One region of the Kluyvera sp. STS39-E genome, then DNA from elsewhere that is predicted to be linked to it. Evidence: predicted binding sites of a transcription regulator. Region 1 holds the regulator's gene; each other region holds the start of a gene.

What was found. Region 1 encodes PurR, which represses purine synthesis genes. Its sites were predicted from a motif close to CANGCAAACGTTTGCNTG; they were not measured.
Region 2: the regulator PurR is predicted to act here: its motif matches at 4,146-4,163, upstream of tusA (sulfurtransferase TusA).
Region 3: the regulator PurR is predicted to act here: its motif matches at 2,837-2,854, upstream of pyrD (quinone-dependent dihydroorotate dehydrogenase).

The regions. Positions count from the first base shown of each region.
Region 1 is NZ_JBFQGA010000003.1:330,498-341,070, forward strand. Features, by position in the region: gene AB4K05_RS08130 (putative quinol monooxygenase) at 1-86, shown strand, start outside; tRNA gene AB4K05_RS08135 (tRNA-Val) at 143-219, opposite strand; tRNA gene AB4K05_RS08140 (tRNA-Val) at 224-300, opposite strand; tRNA gene AB4K05_RS08145 (tRNA-Val) at 305-381, opposite strand; gene zinT (metal-binding protein ZinT) at 660-1,307, shown strand; gene mdtK (MdtK family multidrug efflux MATE transporter) at 1,357-2,730, opposite strand; gene AB4K05_RS08160 (riboflavin synthase subunit alpha) at 3,040-3,672, shown strand; gene cfa (cyclopropane fatty acyl phospholipid synthase) at 3,720-4,868, opposite strand; gene punC (purine nucleoside transporter PunC) at 5,166-6,359, opposite strand; gene punR (DNA-binding transcriptional activator PunR) at 6,471-7,382, shown strand; gene purR (HTH-type transcriptional repressor PurR) at 7,400-8,425, opposite strand; gene AB4K05_RS08185 (YnhF family membrane protein) at 8,720-8,809, shown strand; gene AB4K05_RS08190 (MFS transporter) at 8,969-10,135, shown strand; gene sodB (superoxide dismutase [Fe]) at 10,204-10,573, opposite strand, start outside.
Region 2 is NZ_JBFQGA010000005.1:130,125-140,697, forward strand. Features, by position in the region: gene zntA (Zn(II)/Cd(II)/Pb(II) translocating P-type ATPase ZntA) at 1-1,605, shown strand, start outside; gene AB4K05_RS12350 (bifunctional UDP-sugar hydrolase/5'-nucleotidase) at 1,721-3,616, opposite strand; gene tusA (sulfurtransferase TusA) at 3,841-4,086, opposite strand; gene AB4K05_RS12360 (7-cyano-7-deazaguanine/7-aminomethyl-7-deazaguanine transporter) at 4,268-4,933, shown strand; gene AB4K05_RS12365 (DcrB family lipoprotein) at 5,007-5,564, shown strand; gene AB4K05_RS12370 (MFS transporter) at 5,598-6,788, opposite strand; gene arnF (4-amino-4-deoxy-L-arabinose-phosphoundecaprenol flippase subunit ArnF) at 6,920-7,309, opposite strand; gene arnE (4-amino-4-deoxy-L-arabinose-phosphoundecaprenol flippase subunit ArnE) at 7,309-7,647, opposite strand; gene arnT (lipid IV(A) 4-amino-4-deoxy-L-arabinosyltransferase) at 7,644-9,299, opposite strand; gene arnD (4-deoxy-4-formamido-L-arabinose-phosphoundecaprenol deformylase) at 9,296-10,198, opposite strand; gene arnA (bifunctional UDP-4-amino-4-deoxy-L-arabinose formyltransferase/UDP-glucuronic acid oxidase ArnA) at 10,195-10,573, opposite strand, start outside.
Region 3 is NZ_JBFQGA010000009.1:181,293-191,865, reverse strand. Features, by position in the region: gene pepN (aminopeptidase N) at 1-2,031, shown strand, start outside; gene ssuE (NADPH-dependent FMN reductase) at 2,114-2,689, opposite strand; gene pyrD (quinone-dependent dihydroorotate dehydrogenase) at 2,940-3,950, shown strand; gene zapC (cell division protein ZapC) at 4,118-4,660, shown strand; gene AB4K05_RS19835 (YcbX family protein) at 4,657-5,766, opposite strand; gene rlmKL (bifunctional 23S rRNA (guanine(2069)-N(7))-methyltransferase RlmK/23S rRNA (guanine(2445)-N(2))-methyltransferase RlmL) at 5,864-7,969, shown strand; gene AB4K05_RS19825 (ABC transporter ATP-binding protein) at 7,982-9,889, shown strand; gene pqiA (membrane integrity-associated transporter subunit PqiA) at 9,903-10,573, shown strand, end outside.

The DNA of each region.
Region 1 (10,573 bases):
TTGCGATGTCATATCACGATGATTTTCTAGAAATTCTGGATGGCAAGTTGCAAAGTCTTAACGTTCAACGTTTGACTGCACTCTAGCGTAAACACGGGATTTTAAATTAGATAGGAAAATATGCGCCATATCAGAGAAGATATGGTGCGTTCGATTGGACTCGAACCAACGACCCCCACCATGTCAAGGTGGTGCTCTAACCAACTGAGCTACGAACGCGTAATGGTGCGTTTAATTGGACTCGAACCAACGACCCCCACCATGTCAAGGTGGTGCTCTAACCAACTGAGCTATAAACGCAAAATGGTGCGTTCGATTGGACTCGAACCAACGACCCCCACCATGTCAAGGTGGTGCTCTAACCAACTGAGCTACGAACGCATTATTGCTTGCGGCAACGGGGACGAATATTAGCGGCAGACATCGGTTGTGGCAAGCGGAAAATGTTTGATTTCACGTGACTGGAGAACTTTTGCCCATCTCTGGCGTATTTTCCCGCAATAGCGGGAATCGCGCCGAACTCTTTGTATTTTAACGTCACATTTTTCACGGTTAGTGTGCGGAATTTATCTGCGACACATTCAGACGCTCGTTGTTGCACTATGAAATGTTATGTTATAACATTTTCACCTATTGCAGCGGAGAAGGAAATAAAACGGGTGAAGCAGACAATTAAAATCGGCGTAACGTTAGCGGGGCTGTTATTCGGCACTCAGGCCCTCGCGCATGGGCACCACGACCACGGTAAGCCGTTAACGGAAGTGGAACAAAAAGCAGCAGAAGGGATTTTTGACCTCAAAGAGGTGAAGGACCGTTCGCTTACCGATTGGGAAGGGATTTGGGAGTCGGTTAATGGTTATCTGTTATCCGGCGATCTGGATCCGGTATTCAAACAGAAAGCTGAGAAACAGTCGGGTAAAACCTTTGCGGAAATCAAAGAGTACTATCGGAAAGGCTACGCGACCGATGTCACGATGATAGGCATTGAAAACGGCGTGATGGAGTTTCACGTGGGTGAGAAGGTGAGCACCTGTCAGTATCGCTACAGCGGGCATAAGGTACTCACTTACGCTTCAGGTAAACAGGGCGTTCGCTATCTGTTTGAGTGCCAGCAGGCAAACACCGGTGCGCCGAAGTATGTGCAGTTTAGCGACCATATTATTGCGCCGCGCAAATCCGCGCATTTCCACATCTTTATGGGGAATCAATCACAAGAAGCGCTGCTGGAGGAGATGGACAACTGGCCGACCTACTATCCGTACCAGTTGACCAAACAGCAGGTTGTTGATGAGATGCTGCATCACTAAGGTTTTATCGCGTAAGCCCGACGCCGGGCTTACGCAACTTAGCCCGGTATTAACGCGAGGCGCGCTGGAGGATGACCGTATCCGGCTGGCGTTGCAGGAAGCGCATACGTAGCATCATCATTACCGCCGCCGCGGTCAGGCCAATGATAAAGCCCCACCAGAACCCAGCAGGACCCATTCTCTCCACCACCAGATCGGTCAGCGCCAGCACGTAGCCGCATGGTAAACCCAGAACCCAGTAAGCGATAAAGGTAATAAAGAAGATCGAACGCGTATCTTTATAACCTCGCAGAATGCCGCTGCCGATAACCTGCACTGAATCAGAAAGTTGATACAGCGCCGCCAGCAGCATGAGCTGCGCGGCCAGCGTGACGACTTCAGGATTGTCGTTATACAGCAGGGCAATGTGCGTACGCATCAAGGTCGTGAAAATGGCGGTACACATCGCCATACATAGGCCAACGCACAAACCTGTACGTGCGGAAACCTGAGCGTCGGCCGTCGAACCTTGACCAAGGCGGAAACCGACTCGGATAGTGACCGCTCCGGCAAGTGACATCGGCAGAACGAACATCAGTGAACTAAAGTTCAGTGCGATCTGGTGCCCGGCGACATCGACGATTCCCAGCGGTGATACTAACAGAGCGACGACGGCAAACAGCGTCACTTCAAAGAACAACGCCAGCGCAATAGGCAGCCCCAGAGTCGTCAGGCGTTTGAGAATAACGGGATCGGGGCGGGAAAACCGTTCTGTGTTGCGAATATCACGCATTGAGCCTGCATGATGTCGGTAATACGACATGCTCAAGAACATCACCCAGTAAACTGCGGCAGTTGCCACGCCGCAGCCCACGCCGCCCAGCTCAGGCATCCCAAAATGACCGTAAATAAAGATGTAGTTGACCGGAATATTCACCAGCAGGCCAATAAAGCCCATCACCATGCCCGGCTTGGTTTTCGCCAACCCTTCGCATTGGTTACGTGCAACCTGGAAAAAGAGATACCCCGGAGCGCCCCATAGCAGCGCGCGCAGATAGCCTACGGCTTTATCCGCGAGAGCAGGGTCAATATTGTGCATCGAGCGAATAATGTAACCCGCATTCCACAGCACAACCATGATAAGCACGGAGACAAATCCCGCCAGCCAGAATCCCTGACGCACCTGCATTGCGATGCGGTCACGACGGCCTGAACCGTTTAGTTGGGCGATAACCGGCGTCAACGCCAGCAATAACCCGTGACCAAAGAGAATGGCCGGCAGCCAAATAGAGGTACCGATCGCTACCGCAGCCATGTCAGTGGCGCTGTAACCACCTGCCATAACGGTATCGACGAATCCCATTGCCGTTTGGGCAACCTGCGCAAGGATAACCGGGATAGCCAGAGATAATAACTGACGCGCTTCGACAAAGTACTTCTGCACGTTAACACCTGTATTGTTGTTATTTATTCTCGCCGTACAGCGGGTACGGGAGACAGAAAAGCCGCCATACTGGCAGCAAGAAGAAAAAATAGAGGAAAATGCTCGTCGCCTATCGAGTCGCGGATGAGATGACTGCGACTCGTAATCCTTAGAACATGACTCCGATATTGTAGCGAGGATTTGCTTTTAATCTAGTCAAAAAATGAGAGGCAGCTTGCGGAAGGTAGCAACCTGTTTTCTCAACTGCTATTGTGCGTAGCAGATGAATCGGTAGACATACCGGGATAATGATTAATAGGAGTTAACTGCATGTTCACTGGTATTGTGCAGGGCACGGCAAAAATCGTGTCCATTGATGAAAAACCAAACTTCCGCACCCACGTGGTGGCGCTGCCAAAACACATGCTGGCGGATCTCGAAACCGGCGCTTCTGTGGCGCATAACGGCTGTTGCCTCACGGTGACGGAAATTAACGGCGACCAGATTAGCTTTGACCTGATGAAAGAGACGTTGCGCATCACCAATCTGGGTGATGTGAAAGAGGGCGATCTCGTGAACGTTGAGCGGGCGGCGAAATTCAGCGATGAAATCGGCGGCCATTTGATGTCCGGTCACATTATGACCACTGCGGAAGTGTCGAAAATCCTGACGTCTGAAAACAATCGGCAAATCTGGTTCAAAATTCAGGACCCGGCGCTGATGAAGTATGTTCTGTATAAAGGCTTTATCGGTATTGATGGTATCAGCCTGACGGTCGGCGAAGTGACACCAACCCGTTTTTGTGTCCACCTGATCCCGGAAACGCTGGAGCGTACTACGCTGGGTAAAAAACGGTTGGGCGACCGAGTCAATATTGAAATTGACCCGCAAACGCAGGCGGTTGTAGATACTGTAGAACGCGTTATGGCGGCAAAAGAAGCGGCACAGCAGGCGGCAGAATAACCGCCAGAAGAGATGACCTGCGTCAGCGAGACGCAGGTCGTAAGGCATTATCGAGCTACACGTAAACCCTGCTCAACCCCGCGAGAGAACATCACCTGCCATAGCTGAATATCACGTGCACGGAACGCACCCGCACAGGCATTCAGATAGTAGCTAAACATGCGTTTGAATCGTTCAGAATAGTTGTCCGCGATCTCAGGCCAACTGGCAATAAAACGTTCATACCAAGCCATCAGCGTCGTATCGTAATCAGCGCCAAAGTTATGCCAGTCTTCCATCACAAAATGGGGTTCACTGGCGTGGGCAATCTGGCGTACTGAGGGTAAACAGCCATTCGGAAAGATGTATTTATTAATCCAAGGATCGACATTATTGTCCGTGACCTTTGAGCCGATGGTGTGCAGCAAAAATAGGCCGTCAGGTTTTAAATTACGGTCGACAACGGAGAAATAGGTGTCGTAGTTTTTCGGCCCAACGTGCTCAAACATGCCAACTGAAACAATTCGGTCAAACTGAGCATGAAGGTCGCGGTAATCCTGCAGCAGAATTTCGACATCCAGCCCTTCACAGCGCGATTGCGCGAGCTTCTGCTGCTCGGCGGAAATGGTGACGCCTTTCACGCTGACGGCATAGTTTTTCGCCATATACGCTGCTAGCCCGCCCCAGCCGCAGCCAATGTCCAGCACCTGCATGCCCGGTTTGAGCTGCAGTTTTTGGCAAATGAGATCCAGTTTGGCAAGCTGTGCTTCTTCTAGATCCTGCGCATCTTTCCAGTACCCGCAGGAGTACTGCATATACGGGTCAAGCATGCGGTTGAAGAGGTCGTTGCCGAGATCGTAGTGTTCTTTACCCACCTGCCAAGCGCGTTTTCGACTTTGTAAATTCAGCAGACGGGCGCCGGCAATACGCAGGGTATCTTTGAAATGATGGGGGAGTTGGTTTTCTAAACCGGCACGCAGAACTTGGTCGAAAAAGATATCAAGACGGTCGCATTCCCACCAGCCGTCCATATAGCTTTCTCCAAGACCCAGCGAACCTTCTTGTAAAATGCGTTTGAATAGTTGCGGATTTTTGACTTGGATATCGCAAGGAGCATTACCGTTAATCTCAATGCCTGCGCGGTTTAACAGCTCGCTAACGATACGATACCAGTCATCATCCGGTACGCTTACTTCTTCTATACACGATGAGCTCATAGCTTCTCCATCCCGACCTGATGATCAGAACCTTAAAACAGCGTAGACGCTTTTTTCTGGTTTGTGAGAAATGTCACGAAAAGTTCGTGAACCTGCTATCCGACGTAGCACAGAGGAAGGGAAGAATTCCCTACCGAAATCCTATCCGTGGTTTAACGGGAAGCATCCTGCTGCCAATCAATTAGTCCAATGTATATTAATTATGTGATGCCGATCCAGTATAGGACGCTAAGTTTATTGATTCAACAATAAATCTTAGCGTCCTAACGATTTGCGTGACATTGATGCGCGTGATGATTACGCGTGGGAAGTGGAGTGCTTAGACGAGCATTCTGCGCATCGTGCCGAGCGCTGCATAAAGTAACCGACAGCCGCCAGCAGGACCGTGGCCAGCATCACGCAGGTGGTGGTCAGTAGCGGGGTGGCAATCAGCGTAGAAACCGCAAGACTTGCCAAGAAACACAGACCCAACTGCAAGGTATTTTGCAAAGCCGCGGCGCGGCCGGTTGCCTGAGGGAAAGGCTTTAATGCCTGAGCCACGACAATCGGGTAGATAGCGCCGTTAGCAATGGCCATCACGCAGAACGGGATCAAAAGCGCGGTTAACGAAGCGTTCGGCACCAAACCCACTGCCCAGGTAGCAATCACGCTTACGCCAAAGAGCACCAGCAGCCAAGGTAGAAGCTGCGAGCCCTGCCATTTTTGCAGCGCCGCACGGCAACCGTATCCGCCCACCAAGAAGGCGATAGTTTGAGGCACGTAGCTCAGACCAATGACGGTTGGGCTATAGCCCATTTCATGCAGAATAAACGGTGAACCGGTCAACCAAGCGAAAAAGCTGGCAGAACAAGCGGCGTAAATCAGCACGTTACCGCGATAGTCTTTACTGCGCAGTAGGCGCATAAACGTCAGTTTGTCATCGCTGGCAACCGGCTTTTTATGCGCTGGCTTCAAGCGCAGCGTCGGCAACATCAGCAGTAGAGTGATGATGAACAGGGCGGCAAAAATGGCCTGCCAGTCAAAGTGTGCCAACAACCAGCTGCCCAAGAGCGGTGCTAAAGCCGGAGAAAGGCCGACCAGCGGCATGATGGTGGCAAAAATGCGGTTGGTACGATGTGCCGGATAGTAGTCCGTCACCATCGCCTGCCAAGTGACGGCTGCGGCGCAAACACCGACGGCTTGGACAAAACGCAGCACCAGCAGCGTGGTTCCATCGCGCACCCACAGCATGCCCAGGCAGCCGATGGCAAAAATGGTAAGCCCGGTCAGTAGAATGGGTTTACGTCCATACCGATCGGACAGCGGGCCCCAGAGAAGCTGCGCTACGGCGAAACCGGCAAGAAACAGACTCAGGCTGGCACTCACGGCAGATGCTGGCGTTTGCAGATCGTCCTGAATGGCAGCAAAGGCTGGCAGGTACATGTCGGTTGCCAGAAAGCCGAGCACGCTAAGCCCCGCGAGCCAGATTAAAAACCCTTTTCCAGGTTGCATAAATCGCCCTTTTTATCGTTAGTAAACAGTCGGGCAGAGTGTAGAGAGTGCAATAGCACTTGTGAAACGCTAATATTTGTCTCATGCATTCAAATTTTTTGTAGGCAGAAAATGTGGTCTGAATATTCTCTGGAAGTGGTTGATGCGGTTGCACGTAACGGTAGCTTTAGCGCAGCGGCGCAGGAGCTGCATCGGGTACCTTCTGCGGTCAGTTATACGGTGCGCCAGTTGGAAGAGTGGCTGGCGGTACCGCTGTTTGAAAGGCGTCATCGGGATGTTGAATTAACACCGGCTGGTGCTTGGTTTTTAAAGGAAGGCCGGTCTGTCATCAAAAAAATGCAGATCACCCGCCAGCAGTGTCAGCAAATCGCCAATGGCTGGCGAGGACAGTTGGCGATTGCCGTCGACAACATTGTTAAACCCGAACGCACTCGCCAATTAATTGTCGATTTTTACCGCCACTTTAACGATGTCGAGCTGATTGTTTCCCAAGAAGTGTTCAATGGCGTGTGGGATGCGCTGGCGGATGGACGCGTAGAGTTAGCCATCGGCGCCACGCAGGCGATACCGGTAGGTGGACGTTTCGCATTCCGCGATATGGGCATGCTGAACTGGCACTGTGTTGTTGCCAGTTCACATCCGTTGGCAAAGATGGCCGGGCCGCTGAGTGACGATGTGTTGCGCAACTGGCCATCGTTGGTACGCGAAGATACGTCGCGCTCGTTGCCAAAACGCACCACTTGGCTTCTGGACAACCAAAAGAGGGTGGTGGTGCCAGACTGGGAATCATCGGAAACCTGTATTTCAGCCGGATTGTGCGCGGCAATGGTACCCGGTCATCGGGCACAGCCATGGTTAGATAGCGGAGAGTGGGTGGCGTTGACGCTGGAGAATCCATTCCCGAAAGCGGCTTGTTGCCTGACGTGGCAGCAAAGTGACGCTTCACCGGCGCTAAGCTGGCTTCTGGATTACCTGGGGGACAGTGAGACTCTAAATGAGGAGTGGTTACGGACGCCAGCGTAAGGCGTCCGTAAGGACCATTAACGGCGGTAGTCGCGGTATGGGCCGTCCGCCACCGAGCGGCGTTCGATAAGGCGCGGATGAACCTCAATCGACTGCGACTCTTCACGCTTGCTGACGATACGGTCCATCAACATATTGAAAGCCGTTTCACCGAGCGAATCTTTAGGCTGGTGAATAGTCGTCAGTGACGGCGTAAAGAAGCGGGAGTTGCGCACGTTGTCGTAACCGATAAGTGAAATATCCTGCGGCACGCGCAGACCCATTTCATCAGCGGCGCACAGCGCGCCCATCGCCATCACATCACCGCCGCAGAAAATAGCAGTAGGGCGCGGATGCTGGGATAAGATCTGCTGCATGGCGCGGTAGCCGGATTCCGGCTCAAAGTCACCTTGAACTATCCAGTTGGTTGGGACATTGATCAGCGCTTCTTCCATCGCTTTCATAAAGCCTGCCAGACGACCAGCACCGGTGTTGCGCTCCAGTGGGCCTGGGATCACGCCAATATCGCGGTGGCCACGTTCGATCAGGTAACGACCTGCCATGTAGCCGCCTTCAAAAGCGTTGTCGATGACGGAGTCGGTAAAGTCGGCTTTCGCTTCACCCCAGTCCATCACTACCATCGGGATGTTGCGGTACTCTTCGAGCATAGTCAGCAGCGGGTCTGGGTATTCAGAGCACATCACCAATAGGCCATCGACGCGTTTTTGCGCCATCATTGACAGATAGGCTCGTTGCTTTTCCAGATTGTTCCACGCATTGCCCAAAATCAGGGTATAGCCTTTCTCAAAGCAGTTTTTCTCAACGGCTTCGATGATTTCAGCAAAATATGCAGCCTCGCTGCTGGTGGCCAACAGACCAATTGATTTGGTGTGATTGACCTTGAGGCTACGGGCAACGGCGCTCGGTGAGTAATGCAGCTCTTTGATTGCCGCCCACACGGCTTCGCGCGTATCTTCAGCGACGAAACGCGTTTTGTTAATTACATGTGATACGGTTGTAGTGGAAACGTTTGCGCGCTTCGCTACATCTTTAATTGTTGCCATTCCATCTCACTCCAGACCCAAGCCTGCCCCTGATATAATCGTAACGAAAACGTTTGCCTTTACACACCCTGGCACAATCTTAATGATTGTGATTCGCCGGGAAAACGATACAGGACGACAGGAGGGGGTCAATGGCCGGTACGCTTATAAATAAGCGTCGAATTTTGACTTATCCTGGCGCAAAGTGGAAGAACAAAAACAAACATCCTGCTAAATCTGTGAAGATTTTTATGATTAACTGTGCAAAAATGATTAAACGCAGTTTTACTGTGGTAATCAAAAGGAGAAAAATTGATGAGTACCGATCTTAAACTGTCTCTGTGCACGACTTTTGTTGCGCTGGCTCTGATCGTGGCAGCAAGCTTCACCGCTATATTGCATTAATTCCCCTGCGAGGGAGCGTCTGCTCCCTCCTGCTGATTGTTACGCATTTCGCAATAATCTTTTGCAGTTTTGTACACTTCTGTTTTTCTGTGATTAATGTCATGCTTTTGCCCTATATTGCCATATCGCGCGCAGTCGGCGGTAAAACGGAGTCATTGCATGAAAATTAACTTTCCCTTATTGGCGTTAGCTATCGGGGCATTTGGTATTGGTACCACTGAATTCTCGCCGATGGGTCTGTTGCCGGTGATTGCCAAGGGTGTCGATGTCTCCATCCCTGCTGCGGGCATGCTGATCAGCGCCTACGCTGTTGGTGTTATGGTAGGAGCTCCACTGATGACCTTACTGTTATCTCATCGTGGCCGCCGAAATGCGCTTATCTTCCTGATGACGATTTTTACCCTAGGCAACGTGCTGTCCGCAATTTCGCCGGACTACACCACGCTGATGCTTTCGCGCATTATTACCAGCCTTAACCACGGCGCATTTTTCGGCTTAGGGTCGGTGGTTGCGGCAAGCGTAGTGCCGAAACACAAACAGGCCAGCGCGGTGGCGACCATGTTTATGGGGCTGACGATTGCTAACATCGGCGGTGTGCCGGCTGCTACTTGGCTTGGGGAAACGATTGGTTGGCGTATGTCGTTTTTGGCGACGGCGGGACTTGGGGTGGTGGCTATCGTCAGTCTGTTCTTGTCTCTGCCTAAGGGCGGTAGTGGGGAAAAGCCGGACGTTAAACGCGAGCTGTCGGTGTTGGTTCGTCCGCAGGTGCTTTCTGCGCTGCTCACTACCGTGCTGGGGGCAGGGGCGATGTTTACCCTCTACACCTACATTTCACCGGTACTGCACAGCATTACCCATGCCACGTCCGGCTTTATTACCCTGATGCTGGTTTTAATTGGCGTCGGCTTCTCTATCGGTAACTATCTGGGCGGCAAATTTGCCGATCGCTCGGTGAGCGGGACGTTAAAAGGTTTTCTGCTGCTGCTGATGGTTATCATGCTGGCGATCCCATTCCTTGCGCAAACGCAAGTGGGAGCGGCGGTGAGCATGGTGGTATGGGGCGCGGCAACCTTCGCCGTGGTGCCGCCGTTGCAGATGCGGGTGATGCGCGTTGCGCATGAGGCGCCGGGGCTGTCGTCATCAGTGAATATTGGGGCATTTAACCTTGGCAATGCCTTGGGCGCTGTGGCCGGCGGTGCGGTCATCTCAGGTGGCCTGGGCTATAGCTTCGTGCCGGTTATGGGGGCGATTGTCGCCGGACTGGCGTTGCTGGTGGTCTTTCTCAGTGGACGTCGCCGGGGCGAAGAGGCGCTGGCGCAAGAGTAAAAACGAAAAAGCAGAAGGCGTGACCTTCTGCTTTTTTTGTCTCCCCGGATTACTCCGGCGATAGTGGCTTACGCCGCCAGATTTTCCGCAACAAATTTCCAGTTTACCAGAGCCCAGAAGTGCTCCAGATAGTTTGGACGCGCGTTGCGGTAGTCGATGTAGTAAGCATGTTCCCACACATCTACGGTCAGCAGTGGTTTTGCATCAGTCGTCAGCGGAGTACCCGCGTTAGACGTAGAGACGATTGCCAGAGAGCCGTCCGCTTTTTTCACAAGCCAAGTCCAGCCTGCGCCAAAGTTTTTCACTGCCGCATCGGTAAATTGGGCTTTGAACTCAGCGAAGCTGCCAAACGCTTTGTTGATGGCTTCCGCCACCGCGCCAGTCGGTTCGCCGCCGGCATTGGGTGCCAAGCAGTTCCAGTAGAAGGTGTGGTTCCAG
Region 2 (10,573 bases), on a different contig from region 1:
GGCGCCACCGCAGAAGCGGCGATGGTGTTGCTGCTGTTTTTAATCGGCGAACGACTCGAAGGCTGGGCCGCCAATCGCGCGCGTCAGGGCGTAAGCGCGCTGATGGCGCTGAAGCCTGATACCGCCGTGCGGGTTCGAGACGGTCAGCGTGAAACCGTGGCGCAAAAAGATCTGCAGCCCGGTGATGTCATAGAAGTCGCCGCCGGTGGGCGTCTGCCAGCCGATGGTAAGCTGATTACAGCGTTCGCCAGCTTCGATGAAAGCGCGTTAACCGGCGAGTCGATTCCCGTTGAGCGCAATGCGGGTGAAAGCGTTCCGGCCGGTGCGACCAGCGCCGACCGCTTAGTGCAATTAAGCGTGATATCTCAAGCGGGCGACAGCGCCATCGACCGGATTTTACGCCTGATAGAAGAAGCCGAAGAACGTCGTGCGCCTATCGAGCGCTTTATCGACCGCTTCAGCCGCATTTACACACCGGTGATTATGGCGGTTGCGCTGCTGGTCGCGCTGTTGCCACCGCTGCTGCTGTCGGCATCCTGGGAAGAGTGGATCTACAAAGGGCTGACGCTGCTGCTCATTGGCTGCCCATGTGCGCTAGTGATTTCCACACCCGCGGCGATCACCTCAGGGCTTGCCACCGCGGCGCGCCACGGCGCGTTGATTAAAGGCGGCGCGGCGCTGGAACAGCTGGGACGTATCACGCAGATGGCCTTTGATAAAACCGGCACCTTGACGCTAGGTAAACCTCAGGTGACGGCAGTTATCCCTACAGCCGAGCTCGATGAAGCAACATTGCTGGCAATGGCCGCCGCCGTTGAGCAAGGTTCAACTCACCCGTTGGCACAGGCGGTGGTTCGCGAAGCACAACAGCGCAACCTCACGATTCCTCAGGCTCAGGCGCAGCGTACGCTGGTTGGTTCGGGCATTGAGGCGAGCGTCGACGGCCAGCGCATCGTTATCTGTGCGGCGGGTAAATTCCCGGCCGAAGCGCAGCAGGCACAAATCCAACAGCTGGAAAATCAGGGAAATACCGTGGTACTCGTCACTCGTGATGAAACGCTGCTGGGGATTCTCGCGCTACGCGATACGGTGCGTCAGGAGGCGCGTCAAGCGGTTGATGGCCTGCGTGAACTGGGCATTCAGGGCATTATTTTGACCGGCGATAACCCTCGCGCCGCTGCCGCCATTGCCGACGAGCTAGGCATGGCGTTCCGCGCAGGCCTGTTGCCCGCTGATAAGGTGAAAGAGGTCACCGCGCTGAACGCGCAAGGGCCGCTGGCCATGGTCGGTGACGGTATCAACGATGCCCCAGCCATGAAAGCGGCGGCAATGGGGATTGCGATGGGCAGCGGCACCGATGTGGCGCTGGAAACCGCCGATGCGGCGCTCACCCACAACCGCCTAACCGGGCTGGTACAAATAATCCGCCTAGCGCGCGCCACGCACGCCAACGTCCGACAGAACATCGCTATCGCGCTGGGATTGAAGGGGATTTTCCTTGTTACGACCCTGCTGGGGATGACCGGATTGTGGCTGGCGGTGCTAGCGGATACTGGTGCAACGGTGTTGGTGACGCTCAACGCGCTACGGCTGCTGCGGAAATAGTCGTTCAACCCTTGTGCCGGGTGGCGGCTGCGCCTTACCCGGCCTACGGAGCATGTCGACGCATGACAGTCCCGTAGGCCTAATAAGCGCAGCGCCATCAGGCAGTCGGTTTCGCTCAAGCCTGATTAATCGCCTCGAGAATCACCAGTTGGTCACTCACCCATTTTTTCGCCGCTGGCGAAGCAGCAGCCAGCTCCGCCTGTAGCGCTGCTTGTTTTTGCTGTTTTGCCTGCGGGTCTTTAAACATCAACCCCTTCACATTGAACGACGCCACGTTGCTGTAGCGCCCATCTTCGCTAGTCGGAACGCTGATTTTGCCTTCATTCAGCAGTTTTTCGACGATTTTACGCTCACGATCGTAGCCTTCCAGCCCTACCAGTTGCCAGCGTTGCACAGCCTGCCCTTGATACTGGCCTTTTTTCACTTCCGTCAGATAACGAATAGTCAGGTTGCGAATCGTCCCCGCCTCTTCGCCATATTCCGCCTTGCTGTCCGACAGCACCGGGAACTGCATCCCTTCCAGCGCACCGCCTTTTTGCGTCAGGTGTCCCATGCGGTAGCTATTCATCCCAAGGCGAATCGGCGTACTGTCGGTGACCGGCGTCCCATCGATCATTTTCAGATCGCGAATGCGCTGCCCAGTCGGCTGACGCAGGTCGATTTTGTAGGTCACGCCGTCGAAGAAGTCATTGGTTGAATATTTGGAAGCCCGGCGCTGAGGGTTAAAACTGTAGGTCACGTCACCGTCATGCAGCTGATTGAAATAGCCTGCAGACCACTCCATGTACTTTTTCAACTCTTTGCCGGTCAACTGATAGACGGTGATCTCACCGCCCGCATACTGATAGTTGAAAGCGATATCTTTCGCCGTAATGGTGCCGACGTTTAATTTAGGACGGTCGTTATCGATTTGCAGAGCGATGACCTGCGCTTTCGGCGCGTAGTGACGGCTCGCTTCCTGATACAGTTTACTGATGCCGGTATCCTGAATATGTACCTGTGGAATGCCCTTCACCGCATCTGGCGGAACCAAATCCTGACCACTGAGCTGCGCAATCGGGCGGTTGGCGTTAGCGCGTAAAATCTTGTGATACGGCTGATACACTTCTTCGAGCTTCTTATCTGAAGCCATACCTTTAATCGAATAGGTGTAGCTGTCTTTATTGATTAACACATACTTGCCGTTGTGCTGCTCAAACTGCAGATCGATGCGTGACAGCGCGCGGCCATACTTGTCCGGTTCGGTGACAATCACGCCGTTTATCACCTCTTTATCGACCTTGACGTGCATATGCCCGGCCACAATCGCTGCCAGTTCAGGGTTGGCGCGCGCGATATCGCCGACGCCGGTACCCGGCCGCTGGTTTTCGTTATCGATGCCCATATGCGCCACCAGCACAATGGCATCCACCTGCCCCTGGATTTGCTGGATGGTCTGCTTCACCGCGCCAACCGGATCGGTAAAGTTCAGCCCTTTGACGCGATCCGTTCCTTTAGCAAACTCAGCGGTCATCGGCGTATCCATGCCGATAATGCCGATTTTCACCCCTTGCCGTTCGATAATTTTAAACGCGGGCAAATAGGGCTTCCCGCTGTCCCACAGAATATTGCCGGCCAGCGCCGTGCCTTTAAACTGATTGAGCGAGGTCGATAGCGATTTCAAGCCGAAGTCGAATTCGTGGTTGCCCATAACCCAGACGTCATAATCCAGAGCATTAAAACCGAGGATCATCGGGCTGGTTTTGTCGTTTTTGAAGGTTTCGACAAAGTTGCCCTGAATGGTATCGCCTGCGTCGACCAGAATAACGTTGGGCTGTTCTTTTCGGACCTGCCGCACCTGGGTCGCAATCTGGCTCAGGCTGCCCGCCAGATTTTCGGTATCCGTCGAGTAGTCCCACGGGACAAACGTGCCGTGGAGATCGGAGGTGCCGAGGATAGTGATATTGACGGGTTCAGCCATCGCCGCAGAGGTACCCAAGCAAAGCAAAAGCGCAAGAATGGATTTTTTCATTTTTATTTGATGTGCCGGAAGGGAAGGAGGGGAAATTATGCGATTCACATCAATAAATTGGCTAGCAGCTTTACAGGTTAGACATTGAAACTGAGAGATAGCTCAAGATTAGCCACGGGCAATCCAGAACGGGGAAAGGAGAAGGTGGCTGCGTCCATCTGACTAATAAAATCAAGATATTATAATAAGCATGCTCATTAAGTACGCCGCAGCCGCCATTTGCATTAATGACTTTTACGCAGCAGATATTGATACGGCAGTGATTCGGTCTGTTCGGCAATCAGCTCATGTTCCATAAAACGGCAAAAACCGGGAATATCACGCGTTGTTGCAGGATCATCGGCAATAATCAGCAGCGTTTCGCCCACCGGCATCGTACGCACGGTTTTGCGCACCATCATTACCGGCTCCGGGCAACGGAGTCCCTGCGCGTCTAAAGTGTGGTCTGGGCTGGAGAACAAATCGGTCATTATCATCTCATCATGTGTAAAAACGGCATTAGTTTACGCCGACCCTCTCGCAACGCAACAAGGTTAACGATTGCGTGAAAAACAACCATTGCAATGGCATGGGAAAGCAGTATCATTCCGCCCCTGCAATTGATTTGCAGTTTATTGGGTTCCCTCACCCCAACCACTAAAAAGGTACAATATGACTCCCTTTACTTCAGTACAGCGCCGTCATGCGCTGGTTTGGCTATCGCTATTTCATTTACTGGTGATCACCTCCAGTAACTACTTGGTGCAATTGCCGGTTTCCATTTTCGGCTTCCACACCACGTGGGGCGCGTTTAGCTTTCCGTTTATCTTCTTAGCAACCGACCTCACCGTGCGGATTTTCGGCGCACCGCTGGCCCGTCGCATTGTGTTTGCGGTGATGATCCCAGCGCTGATGATTTCCTACGTGATTTCAGCTCTGTTTTATATGGGCGAATGGCAGGGTTTCGGCGCGCTGGCACACTTCAACCTGTTCGTTGCCCGTATCGCCGCGGCGAGCTTTATGGCCTACGCGCTGGGGCAGATCCTCGACGTCCACGTGTTCAACCGCCTGCGTCAAAGCCGCCATTGGTGGCTGGCTCCAACAGCGTCTACCCTGTTTGGCAATATCAGCGACACGCTGGCGTTCTTCTTCATCGCTTTCTGGCGCAGCACCGATCCCTTTATGGCAGCCCACTGGGTGGAAATCGCGCTCGTCGACTACACATTTAAGGTGCTGATTAGCATTGCCTTCTTCTTGCCGATGTACGGCGTATTGTTGAATATGCTGATGAAAAGGCTGGCAGATAAATCCGATTTGTCCGCAGCACAGCCCGGCTAAGAGTTCATGACATTGGTTGTGATAAGATAGCGAGATGAGCCGTTAGTGGCTGTTTATCGAAAGGAAGAAGTCAATGCGCAAATTGGTGAAATATGTTGGTATTGGCCTGCTGGTTGCGGGTCTTGCTGCCTGTGACAACAGCGATACCAACACCCCTGCTCAGGGTTCGGCTGCCGCAAGTGACGCCGCCGGTCAGGCAATCAGCCTGTTAGACGGTAAACTCAGCTTTACGCTGCCGGCCGGGATAACCGACCAGAGCGGTAAGCTCGGCACCCAAAGCAACAACATGCACGTTTATTCCGATGCCACCGGCCAAAAAGCGGTGATCGTTATCATTGGCGACGGCACCTCTGAAGACCTTGCGGTATTGACGAAACGCCTCGAAGAGCAGCAACGCAGCCGCGATCCACAGCTGCAGGTTGTCACCAATAAATCTATCGACCTGAAGGGCCATACCCTGCAACAGCTCGATAGCATCATTTCAGCTAAAGGGCAGACCGCCTACTCCTCCGTCGTGCTGGCTAAAGTCGACAATAAGCTGCTGACCCTGCAGGTTACCCTGCCGGCTGATAATCAGCAGCAGGCGCAGGCCGATGCGGAAAAAATCATTAATACGCTGGTCATCAACTAATTCAGCTTGCTGATGAAACGGCCTCTCGCGTTGCTACGCCAGAGGCCGTTTTTTTAGCTTCCAGCCCAACAGCAGTGCCAGCATCACCAGCCCCGCCGCCGCAATATAGATAGTCGACACACCCATCCACGCCATCATCAGCCCGGCGAGCGGCCCAGTAATACCCAGCGACAAATCCATAAACACGGTATAGGTCGCCAGCGCCGCGCCCTGGTTATGCTGCGGCACCGCCTTCACGGCAACTACGCCAAGCGCCGGGAAGACCAACGAGAAGCCCGCCCCAGCAAGGAAAGTTCCCACTTTTGCCATCAGCGGCGTATCAGCGACGCCCACCAGCAGCAAACCAACGATCTCCACGGCAAAACAGATCATTGCGACGTTCAGGCCACCTAACCGATTGATGCCGTTGGGGAACAGTAAACGCGTGCCGACAAAGGCGCAGCTGAACAGCGTAAGCGCAAAGGCTGCGCCGTCCCAGCCCTTGGCATCGTAGAACAGAGTGATAAACGTGGCGATGACGCCAAACCCGGCGGAAGCCATAGCCAGCGCCATCCCGTAGGGCCAAACTCGCCCCAACACGGCGCGAAATGACATTGGTTTGCCCTTCGTGGCTTTCACTTCAGCGCGTGGAAGCGCCGCCAGAATCGCGACCGCCGCAACCGCCATGATAGCCAATGACAGCCCCTGCAGGCCGATGTAGCTATAGCAAAGTACGCCCAGCGGCGCGCCCATCGCCATCGCGCCGTAGGTCACAATGCCGTTCCAAGAAATGACTCGACCAATATGAGGAGCACCAACCACGCCGACGCCCCAGAGGGTGGAGCCGGTTCCAGCAAAGCTTTGACCAATACCGAGGATGATGCGACCAACGCAGAGCAGCGCAAGACTCATCAGGGGCCAGCCGCTGCCTAATGACGCCAGCAGATAACCTAAACCGCTAAGGAAACAGCCGCATAAACCAAAGACGACGATCTTTTTAGGCCCGAGCTGGTCGGCATAGCGTCCGGCATGAGGACGGCTTAACAGGGTAGCGAAATACTGCAGGCTGATGACCAGCCCCGCCCAGAAGGCGCTATATCCCATGACATCATGGACATAGCCGGGCAATACCGCCAACGGCAGACCAATCGTCAGGTAGCTGGCGAAGTTAAAAATAACGACGGAGACAATACGCAAGTTGAGCCGCAAGCCGCTAAGCTGCACCTCTGCGTCGGCCGCAGGCATAGGTAATCCCTTATAAGCGCAACGAAAAGGGCATTATTGCATATTTTGTCGTCGGGGAGGGACGGTAGGCCTGATAAGTGCATCAGGCTGAACGGCGCCGATTGCCGGATGGCGGCGTAGCCTTATCCGGCCTACGAGGCATGAGAGGGTCTGTTGGGCCAGAAAATGGTAATGACGCCCATGACAATCACCACCACACCCAGCAAGCCGCGCCAAGAGAACGGTTCATGCCAGCCTGGCAGCAAAATAGCGGCCAGCCATACCACCATGTAACTCAAACTCAACAAGGCGTAGGCCTTCGCCAGCGGCAGGCGCTTTAAGGCAAAGAACCAGCAGGCCATCGATGCCACATAGCCCAAGAGCCCCAGCAGCAGCGCGAGCGTACCGTCGCCAAAGTGCAGCAGATGCATCGCCAACGCCCATGGCTCATTCGCCGATGGTAACGTGGTCATCGCCGTGCGCAGCGTCAACTGCGCCGCACTCACCAGCGCCACGCTCAGTAATGCCCATAACAGCCCCATCAGACGCTACTCCCTAATAGCATGATGCCAATGATAATTAACGCCACGCCCGCCCAGTGACGGCGGCTCACCGGTTCACGCCAGATGATACGCGCCGCCAGCGTCACCCACACAAAGTTCAGGCTGAGCATTGGATAGGCGACGCTGACCGGGATCTGCTGTAGCACCAGCAGCCACAGCAGCATCCCTAGCCCCAGCAGCGCCAGCGCCAGTCCAAGCCAGGTGAGCAGGTGGCGTCCGCGCCGTCCCTGCGGTGCCGGACGCGTCGCCTGTTTCTGGCACAGTTGCCCGGCACAGCTCAATAAGCTGGCGAGCAGCAGGCAAGCCCAAACAATCATTGCGGGCGATACTGCACAAACACGGTGCGGCCCATTGCATACACCTCATCAGGTTTTGGTAAAGGCAGATCTGCCAATTGCACGTTGCGGGATAGCAGCAACACCAGCGAGATAGGACCTTCCTGGCGGTGCGTCTCCAGCCACTGCGGGAAATCATCGCTGCTGACAAAGCGCCCTTTGGCATCCGGATACGAGAGGCCATATTTCAGCTCCCCCTGCTGACCATACAGCATCACGTCGCTGCGCTTAAGCTCCCACGCCAACCCTGCGGCCACGCCAACGCTGTTGCTCAGCACGTAGCGGCTAGGCGCCAGCGATTCGTTGACGATCTCCACCAAGAACTGCGGCTGCTTGCTGTCGGTTACGCGATCGGGGATCGCAAAGCCCACCAGCAACGCCAGCCCAAGCGGGCAGAGCGCGGCAAGCGTCCAGCGCTGCGTTCCGGGTTTTATCGACAGCCACCCCATCAGCGCCCAAACGAAGAACGCCACCGCAGCCAGCACGCATTTATACAGCTCGATTTGCATCCACACCGGATGCTTCATCGGTCCCCACGGCGAGACAATCACCACCGCAACGATGCCCACGGCACCGAAGACGATATTGATAATACCGTTAACCCGCAGCGCCTTAGCACCGTTTTTTGCCGCCTCTACCGCATAGCGCGCCATCAACATCGCCAGCGGCGCAAAGCACGGCAAAATATAGGTTGGCAGCTTGCCTTTGGCGATACTGAAGAACAGGAACGGCATCACCACCCAACCCAGCAGATAGAACGCGCCACCCTGTCCTTCACGCTCACGCCAGCCGCGCTTGAGCCCGCCCGGCAGCAGCGCCAGCCACGGTAAGCTCCCGACAATCAGGAATGGCAGGTAATACCAGAACGGCGCTTTGTGCTGGGCATCACTCTGGGCAAAACGCTGAATATGTTCGACCCAGAAGAAATAGCGCCAGAAATCGCCCTCACGCTGAGCAATCGCCAGCCCCCACGGTAGCACGGTCAGCACGCAGACCAGCACCGACAGCCAGCCCCAAATCAGCACTTCTCGCCAGCGTTTTTGCGCAATAACCCACGGCAGAACGCCAATCACCGGCACCGCCAGCGCGAGGAAACCTTTGGTCATCACCCCCATTCCGCAGGCAATTCCCAGCAACGCGTAGCCCCAGAACCGCTCACCGGTGGTCTTTGCAGACGAGGCCAGCCAGAAGCTAAACATCGCCAGCGTCATCCACAGCGTGATCATCGGATCGAGAACCGCGTAGGTACCAATTCCGTAGACCAAAAATGCGGTTAAAAAGATAACGCTTGAGAGGATCGCCACCTTCCGGTCGCGCCAGATTTTCCACGCCAGCCAAACCACCAGCAATGCAGAAACGGTAATGGAGAACACTACGCCAAAGCGGACGGCAAAGTTGTTGTGACCAAATAGCCACTGGCCGATGCTGTTAATCCAGTAGCCAGCAATCGGCTTTTCAAAATAGCGCAGCCCGAGGAAATGAGGCACCACCCAATCGCCCGTCGCCAGCATTTCACGGCTGATCTCCGCATAGCGGGTTTCATCCGGCTGCCACAGCAGCCGGAAATTAAGGGGAACGAGGTAGTACAGCACGAACAATGCCACCAAAGAAATTCCGTAGCGGAGGGATTTCATACGTCAGGGCTCAAAAGTTGTTGGCAACCAAGCCAGCCTTCACGGCCAGCAATATCTCCACGCACCACTTTTCCAACCGGTAGCTGACGGAAGTCATCCGGAAGAAGCTGGCTTAATGGGCAAAAATGAATGTTCTGCTGCGTCGCCAGCGTGAGCAGGTAGTCGAACTGTTCCGCACAAACGCCGCCTTCGACCTCCGCATGGATGGTATAAACCGGCGTGCCGGTATCCAGACGGATTTTCTCTAACAGCCAGCGATTAAAACCTTCTGCGCTCACCACGGTACCTACCGCTTCGTCCCAGGTCGGTAACGTCACCGGGATTTGCACCGTTGCCAGTTCGCCATTATTCAACTGCGGGAGAAACGGCTGCGTGCCACGACAATCGCTGTTGTAGTGAAAATCAAAGGACTCCTTAGCCTTCACCACCCGTTGATCGGCGCGCCAGCCGGCAACCGCCGAACAAGAGACGGGGCGCCCTAGGATAGCTTCCAGTTCGTGCAGACCACGACCGATTTCGTCCACCAGTTGCTGTTCCTTCCACACGCCGCTCCACTGCTGCCAGCGATGGTGATCCCAGGAATGCAGTCCAACTTCATGCACCTGCGCCACGCTGCGGATAATGTCAGCGTTGGCCGCCCCAATGCGTCGTCCCGGCCAAGCTGTACCGGCGAGCAAGATATCCCAGCCATACAGCGATGCCGCGCGCGAGCGCAGCATCTTCCACAAGAACTTCGGTTTTACTAGGCGCCACAGGTGGCGCCCCATATTATCCGGCCCGACGCTGAAGAAAAAACTGGCCTGGACACGGTGCTTTTTCAGCACCGACATCAGCCGTGGCACGCCTTCACGCGTGCCGCGAAAAGTGTCCACATCAACGCGCAAACCGACTTTTTTCATGATGCCTTTTCGTCCGTCAGTTCAACCGTACGCAGGAAGAAGTCCAGCGTCTCTTCCACCGTCTGCTGCATTTCAACCGTTGGCTGCCAGTCGAGGCAACGTTTGGCGTTACGAATGCTCGGCTTACGGTGCTCAACGTCCTGATAACCCTTACCATAATAGTCGCTGCTTTCCACTTCGCGGAAACCGGCAAACGGTGGGAAACGATCGCGCAGCGGGTGACGTTCGAAGCAATCGAGCAACATTTCCGCCAGCTCTTTGATGCTCGCTTCGTTGTCAGGATTACCGATGTTGATAATCTGCCCGTCACACTGGCCATCTTTGTTTTCGATGATGCGGAACAGCGCTTCGATACCGTCGCTAATGTCGGTGAAG
Region 3 (10,573 bases), on a different contig from region 1:
GATGTACTGCGCGATACCTTCAAAACCCGCTCCGGGCGTGAAGTGGCGCTGGAGCTGTTTGTCGATCGAGGCAACCTCGATCGCGCGCCGTGGGCGATGACTTCGCTGCAAAACTCTATGAAATGGGACGAAGACCGTTTCGGTCTCGAATACGATCTCGACATCTATATGATCGTTGCCGTCGACTTCTTTAATATGGGGGCCATGGAGAATAAAGGGCTGAATGTCTTTAACTCTAAGTACGTGCTGGCGCGTACCGATACGGCAACCGATAAAGACTACCTTGATATCGAGCGCGTCATTGGCCACGAGTATTTCCATAACTGGACTGGTAACCGCGTCACCTGCCGCGACTGGTTCCAGCTAAGTCTCAAAGAGGGCTTAACGGTATTCCGCGATCAGGAGTTCAGCTCCGATCTGGGGTCCCGTGCGGTTAACCGCATCAGCAATGTGCGCACCATGCGTGGTCTGCAGTTTGCCGAAGATGCAAGCCCAATGGCGCACCCAATCCGTCCAGATAAAGTTATTGAAATGAATAACTTCTATACGCTGACGGTGTATGAGAAAGGGGCGGAGGTGATCCGCATGCTACACACCTTGCTGGGGGAAACGAACTTCCAGAAAGGGATGCAGCTTTATTTCGAGCGTCATGATGGCAGTGCGGCAACCTGCGATGATTTTGTTCAAGCGATGGAAGATGCTTCTAACGTCGATTTGTCCCATTTCCGCCGCTGGTATAGTCAGGCCGGTACGCCGATTGTTAGCGTTCACGACGACTACAACCCGGAAACCGAGCAGTACACGTTAACGATTCGCCAGCGCACCCCAGCGACGGCGGAGCAGGATGAAAAATATCCTCTGCACATTCCGTTCGATATCGAGCTGTACGATAACGAAGGCAAAGTGATCCCGCTGCAAAAAGACGGTCACCCGGTTCATCACGTGCTGAACGTGACGCAGGCTGAGCAAACGTTCGTCTTTGATAACGTCTATTTCCAGCCGGTACCGTCACTGCTGCGTGAATTCTCCGCGCCGGTGAAACTGGAATATAAATGGAGCGATCAGCAGCTAACGTTCCTGATGCGCCATGCGCGCAACGACTTCTCCCGTTGGGATGCGGCGCAAAGCCTGCTTGCTACCTATATCAAGCTGAACGTTGCCCGTCACCAGCAGGGCCAGCCGCTGTCGCTGCCGATTCACGTTGCTGACGCTTTCCGCGCTATCTTGCTTGATGAGACTATCGATCCCGCATTGGCTGCAGAAATTTTAACGCTGCCATCGGCAAGTGAAATCGCTGAGCTGTTTGAGATTATCGATCCTATTGCCATTGCGGCAGTGCGCGAAGCGCTGACCCGCACACTGGCAAGCGAACTGGCCGACGAATGTTTGGCAATCTACAACCTTAACAAACTGCATAGCTACCGCGTTGAGCATGCCGATATTGGCAAGCGCACCCTGCGCAACACCTGCCTACGTTATCTGGCGTTCGGTGATGCTGAATTGGCGGATAAACTGGTGAGCCAGCAGTATCACGAAGCCGACAATATGACCGATGCGCTCGCGGCCTTGTCTGCGGCCGTCGCAGCAGAATTACCGTGCCGTGATGCGTTGATGCAGGAGTATGACGATAAGTGGCATCAGGATGGTCTGGTGATGGACAAATGGTTGATTCTGCAAGCCACAAGTCCGGCGGATGATGCGCTGGTAACGGTGCGTAAGCTGCTGAATCACCGCTCGTTTAGCATGAACAACCCGAACCGCATTCGCTCGCTGATTGGCGCGTTTGCTGGCAGCAACCCTGCCGCATTCCACGCAGCGGACGGCAGCGGTTATCAGTTCTTGGTGGAAATGCTGACGGAACTGAACAGTCGTAACCCACAGGTCGCTTCCCGGTTGATTGAGCCGCTGATCCGCCTGAAACGTTACGATGCGAAACGTCAGGCGCTGATGCGTGCGGCACTTGAGCAGTTGAAAGGGCTGGAAAACCTGTCAGGCGATCTGTACGAGAAGATTGCGAAAGCCCTTGCGTAACATCATTGTAGCTCGGCCGGGCTACAATCAATGAAGTACAAAATTAAACGCCGCTAGGTTATCACCTGCGGCGTTTTTTTTATCAAACATGTTCAGCCTGTCGCGATTCGCCAAGCGTAGGAACCTGTATATCCCGCCGATGCAACGCCTGCCAGAAGGTTTCCAGTGCACCATCGAGGCGCTTGTGCAAATTCTGACTAAACTGCGGTTTATGCTGATAGTCGGTGACTTGGCTATCGTCGGCAAAAACACCCTGTAATATTTCTTGCGCCTTCAGCGCGTTCAGCACCGGCTTTAAGGCGTAATCGACCGCCAGCATATGGGCAACCGTTCCGCCGGTCGCAAGCGGCAGCACGACTTTTCCTTCCAGCGCACGTTCCGGCAGCAGATCAAGCAACGCTTTCAGCGCCCCCGCGAACGATGCCTTATAGACCGGCGTGGCGATAATCAAGCCGTCGGCATGGGCCAGTTGCTCGGTTAAGGCTAGCAGGGCGGGGCTGTCAAAACGGGCGTAAAACAGATCTTCTGGCGAAAAATTTTGCAGATGCCAGTGGAACACTTCAACGTCCGCAGCCGACAGTTTATCTCGTGCATATTCCAGCAGCGCGCTGGAGCGAGAAGGAAAGCGGGGGCTGCCTGCTAAGGTAATGACGCGCATACTCTCTCCTTATAACTAAAAATAAACATTATTCTAGAATTGATAACATTTGCGTCAGTGTGTCAGAGGTAGTAAGGGGGGCGAAATATTTTTTCTGACGTTGTTTAATCAGAAAATGCATATGGCCTTGCGTTGGGGCGTCGGAGAGAAGAAAACGTTTGCGTTTTTTTTGCCGTAGGTCAATTCCCTTTCTTAGCAAGAAAGTACATAATACGCCCCCGGTTTGCACACCGGGAATCCAGGAGAGTTCATGTACTATCCCTTCGTTCGTAAAGCACTTTTTCAGCTCAATCCAGAGCGCGCTCATGAATTAACGTTTCAACAATTACGCCGTATTACCGGAACGCCGCTGGAAGCTTTAGTGCGCCAGAAGCTGCCGGAAAAACCGGTCACCTGTATGGGACTGACGTTTAAAAATCCACTGGGTCTGGCTGCGGGTCTGGATAAAGATGGCGAATGCATTGATGCCTTAGGGGCAATGGGATTCGGTTCGATCGAGATCGGTACCGTGACGCCGCGTCCGCAGCCGGGTAACGATAAGCCGCGCCTGTTCCGCTTGGTCGATGCAGAAGGGTTGATCAACCGCATGGGCTTCAATAACCACGGTGTTGATAACCTAGTAGAGAACGTTAAAAAAGCCCATTTCGACGGTATTCTGGGAATTAATATTGGAAAGAATAAAGATACCCCAGTCGAACATGGTAAAGATGACTATCTGATTTGTATGGAAAAAATCTACGCCTATGCGGGTTATATCGCAATTAACATCTCATCGCCAAATACCCCAGGCCTGCGTACGCTGCAATATGGCGAAGCACTAGATGATTTACTTTCCGGTATTAAAAATAAACAATCGGAGCTTCAGGAAAAGCATCATAAATATGTTCCTGTGGCCGTAAAGATCGCCCCGGATCTTTCTCATGAAGAGTTGATCCAAGTAGCCGACAGTTTAGTTCGCCATAATATCGATGGGGTAATTGCAACCAATACCACATTAGATCGTTCCCTGGTTCAGGGGATGAAACATTGTGATGAAATGGGTGGATTAAGCGGTCGTCCATTGCAATTAAAAAGCACCGAGATTATTCGCATGCTGTCGGCAGAATTAAAAGGCCAGCTTCCTATTATTGGCGTCGGTGGGATTGACTCTGTGATTGCGGCTCGCGAGAAGATTGCGGCTGGGGCATCGCTGGTGCAGATCTATTCTGGCTTTATTTTTAAAGGCCCGCCGCTGATTAAAGAAATCATCACGCATATCTAGTCTTTTTCTCTGTAATGTGAACCAGGGCTTTATTTCCAGCCCTGGTTGCTTTATATTTCCTCATTGTTGCTTATTTAAACATATTGGTCTTTTATTATTAAGACAATGTCGCGTAACGCAGCACAAGAACAAGCAAAGCAATGGACGCGAAATGATGGGGGAGAAAAATGCGAATTAAACCTGATGATAACTGGCGTTGGTATTATGATGAAGAGCACGATCGAATGATGCTCGATTTAGCCAATGGTATGTTATTTCGCTCGCGTTTTGCCCGCCGAATGTTAACGCCTGATGCTTTTGACCCTACCGGTTTTTGCGTCGATGATGCAGCGCTCTATTTCTCTTTTGAGGAAAAATGCCGCGACTTGACGCTGTCGAAAGAACACCGCGCCGAGCTTATCTTAAATGCGCTGGTGGCGATTCGCTTCCTGAAACCGCAAATGCCAAAAAGCTGGCATTTCCGCGCGCACCAAGATTGCTGGTCACCGGTAACCGGTGATGCGGCCTGTGTTTGGTTGAGCGATGACGACAGTCAGGTGAATCTGCTGGTGGTTGAACCTGGTGAAAACGCTGCGTTATGTCTGCTCGCGCAGCCCGGCTTGACGCTGGCTGGCCGGACGATGCAGCTTGGCGATCCGATTAAAGTCATGAATGACAGGCTGCAACCTCAGCCAAGACTGGACGGTTACAACCTAGAACAAGCGGTCTAAAGCGTTAGTTTCAGCGCGGTTTTAGGCACGCAACTGCAGCTTAAAATGGTGCCATCGTCTCGAATTGCGCTTTTTTTCAGCGGGCTCACCTCTCCCTCAAGTAGCGTTACTCGGCAGCTTCCGCACAGTCCGGCGCGGCAGGAGTAAGGCACGCGAATGCCTTGTTGCTCAAGCTGCTCCAGCAAAATCTGCTGATTATTGCCGCTGAAAGTTTTCCCCTCCCAGTCAATGTCGACCAGCGCATCCTTTGCCGTCGGCGTGGCTAACGCATCGTCGCTTTTCCCCACGCTGTAGGCTTTCGCCGGACCGGTGGCTAATATTTCCACCTCGTCGCCAACGCGGATCACCCCGCTATTGCGGGCAATTAGGTTTTGGCCGAAATCAACATCGCCGCTTGCAGGGTCAGTACGAAATGATTGTAGGGTACTCAGTGGCTCACCGCTCGGATGCTTTTGCCCCTTTTCTGGGCTAATCGTAGTAAAGACGCATCGGCTACACGGTTTTACAACATCGAACACCACCTCGCCAATGCGAATGGTTTTCCAACCATCTTCTGCCCAAGGCTCTACGCCAGTGACCACCAGATTGGGGCGAAACTGCTCCATGCGCACGCTTGCCGGACAGCGCTGTTGGACATCGCGCAGTGAGGCTTCGTTAGTCAGCAAATAAGGGAAACCGTCAGCAAAAGAGAGCGGCACCGCGTCATGGCGTTTTACGCGACGGGTTGGGTTCGCGCCTAGCCAGCGTAGCTGAACCTCACGCTTAAAGAACGGAGAAAGCCACTGATTGATAGCGTCCGGGGCAATACGCGAGGTAAAATGGTTGCCCCACACTTCGGTCGGTGAAGACTGCCCGCCGAAATCAGCAAAACGCACCAGTGCGCTGCTGCCGTCGGGAGCGGTGAGATGAAGACCATCGTGCAGGACGGCAGGGGTGAAGCGCACCATCGCCGGAAACTGACGGGCGGTAATAAAGGTGCCATCAGGTTCGGTAACCATAAAAATGCGGTCAAATGCGAATCCGCTAATATCAGCATACGCATGCGTGAGCCCGATACCCCGCATAGACTTCACCGGATGAATAAAAAGCCGCGATAATGTAGCCACAATGCTGTCCCTGAATCGAAATTAGCCTTTAACTTTATGACATGGGCTGCAGATTGGCTATAATGCGCAACAATTTTCTGCGAGTAAAAGTGACGATATGAATTCTCTGTTTGCCAGTACGGCCCGTGGGCTGGAAGAACTGTTAAAAACTGAACTGGAAGGTCTTGGCGCACAAGAGTGCCAGATTACCCAGGGTGGCGTCCATTTCCAGGGCGATACGCAGCTTCTGTACAAAAGCCTGATGTGGAGTCGCCTGGCGTCGCGCATTATGCTGCCGCTGGGAGAATGTAGCGTCTGGAGCGATCTCGATCTTTATCTTGGCGTACAGGCTATCGACTGGACATCCATCTTTACCCCAGATGCCACCTTTGCGGTGAGCTTTGGCGGGTTGAATGACAGTATCCGTAACAGCCAGTACGGTGCGTTGAAGGTCAAAGACGCTATCGTTGATGCCTTTACACGCAAAAACCTGCCACGTCCGAACGTCGATCGTGACAATCCGGATCTGCGTATTAACGTCCGCCTGAACAAAGAAACTGCCTATATCTCGCTGGATTTGAGCGGCGAAGGCCTGCATTTGCGTGGCTATCGCGGTAGCACCGGTATGGCTCCTATCAAAGAAAACCTCGCCGCGGCGGTTGTCATGCGCTCTGGTTGGGTGCCGGGTACGCCGATGCTCGATCCGATGTGTGGTTCCGGTACGCTGCTGATTGAAGCCGCGATGTGGGCCACCGACCGCGCACCTGGGCTGCACCGTAGCCACTGGGGCTTTGGCGGCTGGGCACAGCACGACGAAGCGGTTTGGCAGTCGGTCAAGGCCGATGCGCAGACCCGCGCACGTGCAGGACTTGCCGCTTATGAATCTCGCTTCTTTGGCTCTGACGTCGACAGCCGTGTGGTTGAATTGGCGCGTAGCAACGCCCGCCGTGCCGGTATTGGCGAGCTGATTACCTTTGAAGTGAAAGATGTTGCGCAGCTTAGCAATCCGCTGCCAAAAGGCCCTTACGGTACCGTTATCAGTAACCCGCCATATGGTGAGCGTCTGGAAAGCGAACCGGCGCTGATTGCGCTTCACAGCCTGCTCGGTCGCCACATGAAAAACCTGTTTGGCGGTTGGAATCTGTCACTGTTTAGCGCCTCTCCTGAGCTGTTAAGCTGCCTGCAGCTTCGTGCCGAGCGGCAGTTTAAAGCAAAAAATGGCCCGCTGGACTGCGTGCAGAAGAACTATCATCTGACGGAAAGCACCGGTGAAGCACCGGCTTCACTGGCAGAAGATTTCGCTAACCGTCTGCGCAAAAACCTGAAGAAATACCAGAAGTGGGCGAAGCAGGAAGGTATCGAATGCTACCGTCTGTATGACGCCGATCTCCCGGAATATAACGTTGCCGTTGACCGTTACGCCGATTGGGTTGTGGTGCAGGAATATGCGCCACCGAAAACCGTTGACCCTAATAAAGCACGTCAGCGTCTGTTTGATATTATTGCCGCGACGATTTCCGTATTGGGCATTGCGCCAAACAAACTGGTGTTGAAAACGCGTGAGCGTCAGAAGGGCAAAAATCAGTATCAGAAGATGAATGAGAAGGGCGACTTTATGGAGGTGAGCGAATATAACGCCCGCCTGTGGGTCAACCTGACCGATTATCTGGATACCGGCCTGTTCCTCGATCACCGTATTGCCCGTCGCCTGCTGGGCCAGATGAGCAAGGGTAAAGACTTCCTCAACCTGTTCGCGTATACCGGCAGCGCCACCGTTCATGCTGGTCTGGGCGGCGCGCGTTCCACCACCACCGTCGATATGTCACGCACCTATCTGGAGTGGGCAGAACGCAACCTGCGGTTGAACGGTTTAACCGGTCGTCCACATCGCCTGATGCAGGCTGATGTGCTGTCATGGCTGCGTGATACCGATGAACAATTCGACGTTATTTTTATCGATCCGCCTACCTTCTCGAACTCTAAGCGTATGGAAGATGCGTTTGACGTTCAGCGCGATCACCTGCGCTTGATGACGGATCTAAAACGCCTGCTGCGTAAAGGCGGCACCATTATGTTCTCCAACAACAAACGCGGTTTCCGTATGGACCACGACGGCTTGGCAGAACTGGGACTGAAAGCACAAGATATTACCCAAAAAACGCAGTCACCAGATTTCGCCCGTAACCGTCAGATCCACAACTGCTGGCTGATTACCGCAGCCTGAAAGGAATAAAGAATGTCATTAATTAGTATGCATGGCGCTTGGCTGTCGTTCAGCGACGCGCCGCTTCTCAATAATGCCGAACTGCATATTGAGGACAACGAACGAGTCTGTCTGGTTGGGCGAAACGGCGCGGGCAAATCGACGCTGATGAAAATCCTCAACCGCGAGCTGGGCCTGGACGACGGGCGCATCATCTACGAGCAGGATCTGGTTGTGGCACGTCTGCAGCAGGATCCACCGCGTAACGTAGAGGGCAGCGTGTACGATTTCGTGGCTGAGGGCATTGCCGAGCAGGCGGTGTATCTCAAACGCTATCACGATATCTCGCATCTGGTGATCACCGATCCGAGCGATAAAAATCTGCAGGAACTGGCGAAAGTTCAGGAGCAACTGGACAACCATGGCCTGTGGCAGTTGGAAAGCCGCATTAACGAAGTACTGGAGCAGCTAGGATTAACGGCAGATACCGAACTGGCCTCGCTTTCCGGTGGTTGGCTACGTAAAGCCGCGCTGGGTCGTGCATTGGTCAGCGCGCCGCGCGTGCTGCTGCTTGATGAACCGACGAACCACTTGGATATCGAAACCATCGACTGGCTGGAAGGCTTCCTGAAGTCTTTCAAAGGGACGATTATTTTCATCTCCCACGACCGTTCATTTATCCGCAATATGGCGACGCGCATTGTCGATCTCGATCGCGGAAACCTGGTGACGTATCCGGGTAACTACGATCAGTATCTGCTGGAAAAAGAAGAAGCGCTGCGCGTTGAAGATCTGCAAAACGCTGAGTTTGACCGCAAGCTGGCGCAGGAAGAAGTGTGGATTCGTCAGGGCATCAAGGCGCGCCGTACACGTAATGAAGGCCGCGTCCGCGCATTAAAGGCAATGCGTAACGAACGCAGCGCCCGCCGTGAAGTGATGGGCAGCGCGAAGATGCAGGTCGAAGAGGCCTCTCGTTCCGGTAAAATTGTCTTCGAAATGGAAGATGTTAACTACCAGGTCGATGGCAAAGTGCTGGTGAAAGATTTCTCCGCGCAGGTGCAGCGTGGTGACAAAATCGCCATGATTGGCCCGAACGGCTGTGGTAAAACCACGCTGCTGAAGCTGATGCTGGGTCAACTGCAGGCCGACAGCGGCCGTATTCACGTGGGGACTAAGCTGGAAGTTGCTTATTTCGACCAGCACCGCGCAGAACTCGATCCGGATAGAACGGTAATGGATAACCTCGCGGAAGGTAAGCAAGAGGTTATGGTTAACGGTAAACCGCGCCATGTACTGGGCTATCTGCAAGACTTCCTGTTCCATCCAAAACGGGCAATGACGCCAGTACGTGCGCTGTCCGGCGGGGAGCGTAACCGTCTGCTGCTGGCACGTCTATTTTTAAAGCCAAGCAATCTATTGATTCTCGATGAACCAACCAACGACCTGGATGTCGAAACGCTCGAACTGCTGGAAGAGCTTATCGACGGCTATCAGGGGACCGTGCTGCTGGTCAGCCACGATCGTCAGTTCGTGGATAATACCGTGACTGAATGCTGGATCTTCGAAGGTAAAGGACGCATTGGACGTTATGTCGGCGGTTACCACGATGCGCGTGGGCAGCAGTCGCAATCACAGTCTTATCAACAGCCAGTTGCCAAGAAAGCGGTAGAAGTCGCGCAACCCAAAGCAGAACCTGGCAAACGTGCCGCGGGCAAAATGAGCTATAACCTGCAGCGTGAATTGGAACAGTTGCCGCAAAAGTTGGAAAAACTGGAAGCGGATCTGGAAGCGTTGCAGCTGCAGGTTGCTGACGCGACTTTCTTTAGCCAGCCCCACGATCATACTCAAAAGGTACTGGCTGATATGGCGCAGGCCGAGCAAGCGCTGGAAGAAGCGTTTGAGCGTTGGGAATATCTGGAAGCGTTGAAAAACGGCGCCTGATAGAGGATTTTTCATGTGTGAACAACATCATGCTGCGCAGCATATTCTGTGTTCACAGTGTGACATGCTGGTGGCGTTGCCACACCTCGAGCACCGACATAAGGCTAACTGCCCGCGTTGTGGTACTACGTTAACCACATCTTGGGATGAACCAAGACGGCGTCCGACGGCGTACGTCTTGGTGGCGCTCTTTATGCTGCTGCTGGCCAACCTGTTCCCGTTTATTAGTATGAACGTGGCGGGCGTCAGCAGCGAAATCGAGCTGCTGGAAATCCCCAGCGTGATGTTTTCCGAAGATTACGCCAGCCTCGGCACCTTCTTTTTGCTGTTTGTACAGCTGGTGCCGGCCTTCTGCCTCGTTACCATTCTGTTGCTGGTTAATCGGGTCAAAATGCCCTACAGGCTCAAAACGTTTCTGGCGCGGATCTTATTCACGCTTAAAACGTGGGGGATGGCGGAAATCTTCCTCGCCGGCGTGCTGGTGAGTTTTGTGAAGCTGATGGCCTATGGCGATATTGGCGTCGGCAGCAGCTTCCTGCCTTGGTGTCTTTTCTGTTTGCTGCAGTTGCGTACTTTCCAGTGCGTTGACCGCCGCTGGCTGTGGGACGATATCGGTCCGATGCCGGCACTTACGCAGCCCTTAAAGCCTGGGGTGACGGGGATGAAGCAGGGGCTGCGTTCCTG